2 regions of the Lysinibacillus sp. JNUCC-52 genome follow, and region 1 is predicted to be linked to the other one. Evidence: riboswitches for the same ligand, from Rfam matches in the RefSeq annotation. Region 1 holds a riboswitch; the other holds the start of a gene.
What was found. Region 1 has a riboswitch for cyclic di-AMP ahead of JNUCC52_RS07220 (MFS transporter). Riboswitches for the same ligand answer to the same signal wherever they lie in the genome.
Positions count from the first base shown of each region.

Region 2: it holds a riboswitch for cyclic di-AMP, as region 1 does, so the genes downstream of both, JNUCC52_RS12420 (APC family permease) here and JNUCC52_RS07220 (MFS transporter) in region 1, are expected to answer to the same signal.

Region 1 is NZ_CP065546.1:1,380,909-1,384,808, reverse strand. Features, by position in the region: gene JNUCC52_RS07225 (M20 metallopeptidase family protein) at 1-784, opposite strand, end outside; gene JNUCC52_RS07220 (MFS transporter) at 799-2,067, opposite strand; cyclic di-AMP (ydaO/yuaA leader) riboswitch at 2,303-2,449, opposite strand; gene JNUCC52_RS07215 (S-ribosylhomocysteine lyase) at 2,744-3,214, shown strand; gene JNUCC52_RS07210 (alpha/beta hydrolase) at 3,283-3,900, opposite strand, start outside.
Region 2 is NZ_CP065546.1:2,517,313-2,521,212, forward strand. Features, by position in the region: gene JNUCC52_RS12420 (APC family permease) at 203-2,026, opposite strand; cyclic di-AMP (ydaO/yuaA leader) riboswitch at 2,205-2,351, opposite strand; gene JNUCC52_RS12425 (Nramp family divalent metal transporter) at 2,675-3,900, shown strand, end outside.

The DNA.
Region 1 (3,900 bases):
TGAAAGAGCGTAGTGTGGCTTCTAAATGGGCTGTATCTGGAATAATATTTGCTACTGTACCGCCACCCATTTTACCGATAACGAGGACCGCTCTTTCTTTAGGATCGATTTCCTTGCTAACTAGTGTATTCATTTGATTGTAAATCGCATTGACAATCATTAATGGATCAATGGCATTTTGCGGCTCAGAGCTGTGTCCACCTTTACCTTGCACTTTTAGAAAGAAGCCATCTAATGATGAAGCGGCGATGCCTGGTTTGTAGCCAAATTTCCCTACTTCTAAATCTGGCGTGACATGGAGGGCAAGGGCAGCATCGACTTTTGGATGTTCGAGTAAGCCATTTTCTATCATATTCCTTGCACCAAGACCAATTTCCTCGGCGGGCTGGAACGTGATTTTGACAGTACCTTTGATATCTTTTTCTTTCTCTTTTAAAAGCTTCGCAGCGCCGAGCATAAACGTCGTATGGATGTCATGGCCACAAGTATGAGCAAATCCATTTGTCGATTTAAACGGTAAATCCGTGTTTTCCTCCATCGGTAATGCGTCCATATCGCCTCTTAGTAAAATTGTTTTCCCATTGCCATTACCAATCGTCACAACAAGCCCCGCTTGCCCAACTTTTTGAGGTGTTAGACCCATAGAAAGTAATGTTTTTTCAACGTAAGCGACTGTATTCGGTAGTTCGAATCCAATCTCTGGATGTTGATGTAGATGTCTACGATGCTGAATGAATTCTTCTTGAAAATGTTCCGCCATTAGTAATGTTTCATGTTTCGTCATATGAATACACCTCTCTAGTCTAATGAATATTCTATATCTGAAGTCGTATTAACTTTAGGTTTTGTTTTAATGGCAATGACAAACAATCCAAATAAAACGATTGAAAGTACAATTAAGACATTTAACAGTAATCCATAGGAATGATTAATATTATAAATGGCCCCTGAAACAATTGGTGTCAGTGCAGCGCCTAGTGAGGAGAATAACGACACAATCCCGAATTTTGCGCTATATTCTTTTTCCCCAAATAGGGATGAAGTTAAGTAAGCAGGTGTAACTGTAACGGCCGTCGCACCAAATCCCGTAAATATCGTATACAGGATACCAGGTATTAATAGGTCACCTCTCATTAAAAATAAAAAGCTTACTAAACCAGAACCACAAATAATAAGTAATGTCGTAATGGTACCCAATTTATCGTATAAGCGACCGACTAATAACTTTCCGATAATTACCATTGCTGAACCTAAAGAGAGTAATAACGCAGCATGTTGAGGTGTGCCACCAATATCCTTTAAATAAGGCGCAAGGTTAATAATCATCCCATTGACGACAACACCACCGACAACAATTGCCGCACAAAGTGCCCAAAATGATACAGATTTAAGTGCTTCTCTTTGTGAAAGCCCATCTACTAATTGTGAAGGAGTCGCACTATTTTTTATTTCCCCTAGTGGAACAAGCCCTTTATCTGCAGGCTTAAGTCGAATAACAAACAACGCCATAGGTACGATTAACACAAACATTGAAATGCCTGTAATGAGGTAAGCACTTCTCCAACCGTAATCTGTAATAAGCCAGTTTAGAATAGGGCTAAGAATGACACCACCAAGACCACTCCCTGCTAGTGCAATCCCTAAACATAATCCACGTTTTTCGTTAAACCAATTTGTAATTAATACTGGTGCTGGAATAAGAGCAGCTCCAGCCAAAGAAGCCCCCATTAGCACTGCGAATAAGTAAAAGTGCATCGCAGTCGTCGCAAATGAAAATCCTACATAGGAAAGGGTGCCGAGCGTTGTAAATATCGTCAAATAAAGACGAATGTCCATTTTCCGCATTACTTTTCCAGCAATTGGGCAAAAAATCATGGATACTAAAGCCATGATCGTGTAATACGTCATAAATTCAGTCCGTCCAATTCCCAATTCTTCCGTTACTGGGACAGTATAAAGTGACACTAAATTAATAATTGGTGCATATAAAAATGTCATAATCATGACACATGCCACTACAATCCACCAACCATAAAAGATGCCTTTTTTCTCTTGTTGAGTAGTCATATCGGTTTCCTCCGTTTTTACTTAGTAATCGGGGCATTCCGCTAGTAGATTAGTGACGTTGAATCCGTTTTCAATTATCTCTAACATAATAAATGGCGATACCGACGATTGTTTCATCACGCTTTCTAATTCATTAAAAAGTAATGATGGGGAGTTTTGGAGGTTGTATTGATCATAAGTATTTTAAAGCCCTAAGACCTGTAGATACATCATTTTCAAATAGTACAAGCTCCATCTTCCTTCTCATTTAACGCTTACGAGGTTAGCTGACGGATTCGGGCCTTTGAGTAGCCCTACCTTAACAAGGATTCACCCCTTGGATTGAATGTTCATCCAAAAAATTTGGTTCCCCCGCATCCATTGGTTTCAGCGATCTAGAAAGTTGAAACTGCTATGATACTACTATTACAAGAAAAGTTAGTAAATACAGAAAATTTTTTTGCCAAATGAGAAGAAAAATTTTTTTACATAATAAAACCTTTTATAAATAGGGTATTAGATAAACGATAAATAAAAGAAAGAAAATATTTTTTCAAAAAGGAGAAGATTTAGATTGTTATTAATTAGAAAAATGGTGTAAGACTTCTATTTAATTATCATTCTATTTTAAAAATTTACACATTTCATAGAAAACCCGTTATAATAGTTAGTATTGTAAGAAAAGGAGCTGTTAGCAATGGAACGCGAAAAAACAAATGTGGAAAGTTTTGATTTAGACCATACGAAGGTAAAAGCACCTTATGTACGTTTAGCTGGTGTAAAAGTAGGACAAAGTGGCGATGAAGTTTATAAATACGATATTCGCTTCAAACAACCTAATAAGGAGCATATGGAAATGCCAGCACTCCATTCTTTAGAGCATTTATCGGCAGATCTTATTCGCAATTATTCCGACCATATTGTCGATTTCAGTCCAATGGGTTGTCAAACAGGCTTTTATGTATCGTTGATTAATCATAATGATTATGACGACTTACTTACGATTTTAGAAAAAACATTTACTGATGTGACGAATGCAACGGCTGTACCAGCATGTAATGAAGTGCAATGTGGCTGGGCAGCAAGCCATAGTCTTGAAGGTGCAAAAGCGCTTGCAAAAGAATTTTTGGCAAAACGTGATGAATGGCATATCGTTTTTGCAGAATAATAAAAAACCTTGCAAATTGTAAAGTGTCCGTTATGTAGATGGACATTTTGCTTTGCAAGGTTTTTCATTTAACGATGAAAAGGGATGACATTGGAAGAGGAAGAATCGTAATTAATTTTTTGATAAATAAAACTTTCTAAAAAGTCATGTATTAGATCTTCGTATTCAGCCATATTTTCATTAAAGGATTGAGCATGTGCACCTTTGTCAAAAAGCTTTAATTTTTTCTGTCCCGTCTTTTTATTATATAAATCGAGTGACATGGAAGCAGGAATAAATGTATCTGGAATACTATGGATAAAGAGAACGGGCTTTTCGATGTGTGATACAGCTTCAGAAGGCGTTACACTTTTAAATGAATACCCATCACGTAGTCGTATAAAGAAATCGGCGAAGCGAATTGGAATTATTGAACCATATTTAAATTCTGTCTTGGCAATTTGTTTAAGTAACATGGAAAAATCTGAAAAGGCACAATCAGCAATATAAAAATCTGCCCCATCTTCAACTGTTCCCGCATACAACAGCATTGTTGCCGCACCCATTGATTCGCCATGAATACCAAGGATAGCATTATCACCAATCATCGCTTTGACGGTTTTTACAACAGCATCTAAGTCATTTTTTTCATAGTAGCCATAGCTTGTTGTTTTACCACCCGAGTCCCCATGTCTTCGATGGTCAAA
Region 2 (3,900 bases), 1.1 Mb from region 1:
ATAAATATCCATTTTTATAATTTCAATATGAATATGCATAATAAGCTGGTGCTGCACTTCATTCGGCAGATGCTTATATCTACTACTGAACAAAGTTTGAATTTTCGGAATTTAATGGTATTTACGCATTTTTTTGGCGTAAACGTTCGTGTTTTCAATCAATGCTCTGATTATATCAGACTATTTTAGACCTTGCTAGTCATTATTTCGATAAATGGAAAGGTACAGTCATAATGACGACATTTTTGTGAAATAACAGCGATGTTCGAATTAATAGACTCGATTGATTGTGTAGCATATGCTGCCAACCTTTCTTCGGTAAAAACTGCGGTATAACAACTGTTACTTGGTAGTCAGTTTTCGCATATTGATGCTCCACCTTATCAATAAACTTTTTCAAAGGCTGCGTGATGCTACGATATGGCGAATAGTAAGTGACAAGTCGCACATCTGGCTGCCACGCCTTCCATTTGTCCTCAAAGGCTTTTGCATCTGCTTGATCGAATGCTACATAAAAGGCAATTATTTTATCAACATTTAAAGATTGTGCATAATGCAGTGAATTTTCCACCACTTTTGTGATTCCCGCAACAGGTACGACAAAGACATTTCCCTCTACTTTCGGTAATGCTTCACCATTAAGTCGTAATTGTTCCCCCACTGCATTGTAATGATGCTTAATGCGATGGAACATCCAAATAATAAGCGGTAAAAAGATAAATACAGGCCATACTTGGGGTAGCTTTGTGACAAAAAACATCATTGCCACTACAAAGGAAATAACTGCCCCTATTGTATTGATAACAAATTTCACTCCCCAGCCATTAGGTTTTTCACGCCACCATTTCCGCATCATGCCAGATTGCGCTAATGTAAATGGTATAAATACACCTACAGCATAGAGTGGAATTAACTGCTCTGTTGTACCATCAAACAAAATAATAAGCACAATAGCTGCTAGCCCGAGCATCATAATCCCATTGGAATAGCCAAGTCGATCGCCACGAATTTGAAATATTCTTGGAATAAAGCCGTCTTTCGATAAATTGACTGCCAGTAACGGAAAGGCAGAATAACCTGTATTCGCAGCGAGCACTAAAATCATCGCTGTTGTTCCTTGCACAATATAATAAAATACATTACGTCCAACACTCGCTTCAGCAATTTGAGATACAACCGTTGCTTGGGCATTCGGAGCGACTCCGTAGAAATAAGCTAGACTGACAATCCCAATAAACAGTACTGCTAAAATACTCCCCATCGCTAATAGCGTTTTCGCTGCATTAACGGGTGCAGGACTTTTGAAATTTGGAATGGCATTTGATATTGCCTCTACACCTGTTAATGCTGAGCTTCCTGAGGCAAATGCCTTTAATAATAAAAACAAACTGATGCCCGCAACAGGCGTCCCAATTTTAGGGTGTAAATCTGCTGGCACTTGCCCCGTTGCTACATTATAGATCCCCATGCCGATAAGCAATAACATGACAACGACAAATAAATAAACTGGATACGCTAAAATAGAAGCTGATTCAGTAACCCCACGTAAATTTAATATCGTTAAACAAATAACAAAAAACACAGCAATTGGAACGTTATAGGCATGTAAACTTGGGAATGCTGAAGTAATAGCATCTGTCCCTGCCGATACACTAACTGCCACAGTTAAAATATAATCAACGAGTAATGAACCACCCGCTACAAGTCCTGCATTCACACCTAAATTTTCTCGGGACACGACATATGCCCCACCACCGTGTGGATAAGCGAAAATAACTTGTCGATACGATAAAGTGAGTGCTACAAGCAGCACCACTACCCCTGCTGCAATCGGTAACGAATACCAAAAGGCAACCGTACTAACAGTCATGAGTACAATTAAAATTTGCTCTGGACCGTATGCTACTGATGATAAAGCATCAGATGATAATATAGCCAATGCTTTTGTTTTACTTAGCTTTTGTTCCCCCAATGCATCGGATTTCAATGGTTTACCGATAACATAACGTTTGAATGAATTTTTCATCCTTTACACCTTCTAGATTCATAGAGTGTGTTTCGCATTTCTAAATCGATTACACCTTCGCATAATCGGTCTCTTTCTATCTACTGGGGCTTTTTTGTATAGAATGCCATCAAAAAAACGTCTACAAGTCATCACTAAATACGACTTGTAGACGCTCTAACGTCTGACAAGCTCCAACTTTTCTGCTCTTAACGCTTACGAGGTTAGCTGTCGGATTCGGGCCTGAGTAGCCCTACTCTTCAAAAAGAGATTCACCCCAAGAATTGTTTACACAATCCATCAAAATTGGGTCCCCCGCGTTTAATTGCTTCAGCGATTTAGAAATTTGAAACTTTTATAATGATGTCATATTACGCCTGGAAATAAAAAAAGTAAAGAAGATATTGCCCACTTTTTCGTAAATTTTTTTATATCCTCATGGACAAGCTTATATCAGTGGTTTATCGGCGATTCGGCATGGTTTATCGGCGATTTTCGCTGTTTTACAGGCGATTTCGCTGGCCTTATCGGCGATTTTCAAAATTCACAAAAAAAATAATGAGCAAACTTCTTCACATTTTTAAGTTCTAGCTATAGAATAGTAGTATTATTATTTTCCTATAGGAAACTTTATTTCATTTACGATACTTTTTGAAACGAGGGAACAAGATGGCCTATAAACAGATGACAAAACCAGCAGCAGAAGCTGTTTTAGATGGAGACATAAAAGGCTGGCGGCGTATTTTACCCTTTCTCGGTCCAGCATTTATTGCAGCGGTTGCCTATATAGATCCCGGCAACTTTGCCACAAATATTACGGCTGGCTCGCAGTATGGTTATTTACTACTTTGGGTTATTGCCTTTTCAAATTTAATGGCTGTGCTGATTCAGTCTTTATCAGCGAAACTCGGTATAGCTACCGGAAAAAACTTACCAGAAGTAGCAAGGGAGAATTTTTCTAAAAAAACTTCTATATTTTTATGGATACAGGCTGAACTTGTAATTATTGCTACAGACCTAGCTGAATTTATCGGGGCTGCCCTCGGTCTATACTTATTATTTGATATTCCGATGCTACCTGCCGCACTTATTACAGCAATTGGTTCATTTGCAATTTTAGAGCTACAGCGCAGAGGCTTTAGAGCATTTGAAGCAGGTATTTCAGGAATGGTGCTAATTGTTGTGTTAGCATTTGCGTTCCAGACATTTTTAGCTCAACCAAATTGGGGTGATGTAACAATAGGCATGCTGACACCACAATTTGACGGTGTCGATTCACTGTTACTTGCAACAGGTATTTTAGGGGCAACCGTTATGCCCCACGCAATCTATTTGCACTCTTCTTTAACACAAAGTCGTGTCGTTGGTCGCAATGATAATGAAAAACGACGTATTTTCCGCTTTGAGTTTATCGATATTGTGATTGCAATGATTATTGCTGGTGCGATTAACATGAGTATGCTAATCATTGCAGCAGCAGTGTTCCATACGCAAGGCCTAGTAGTTGAAGATTTAGATATCGCCTATAACGGATTACGAGAGGCTCTTGGACCGATGGCGGCAGTATCTTTCGGACTTGGATTACTCATTGCAGGGCTTGCAAGCTCTTCTGTTGGTACATTAGCAGGCGACGTTGTTATGCAAGGCTTCATACAACGAAAAATCCCTCTATATTTACGTAGAGCAATTACAATGATTCCACCTTTGGCTATTATTGCAGCGGGTGTCAATGCCACTTATGCGCTTGTTTTAAGTCAAGTAATCCTGTCATTCGGTATTGCTTTTGCGCTTATCCCGCTTGTGATGTTTACAAGTAAAAAGGACATTATGGGTAGCCTAGTCAATCACCGTATCACAACTATACTTGGGTGGTTTGTCGTTGTAATAGTAGTTAC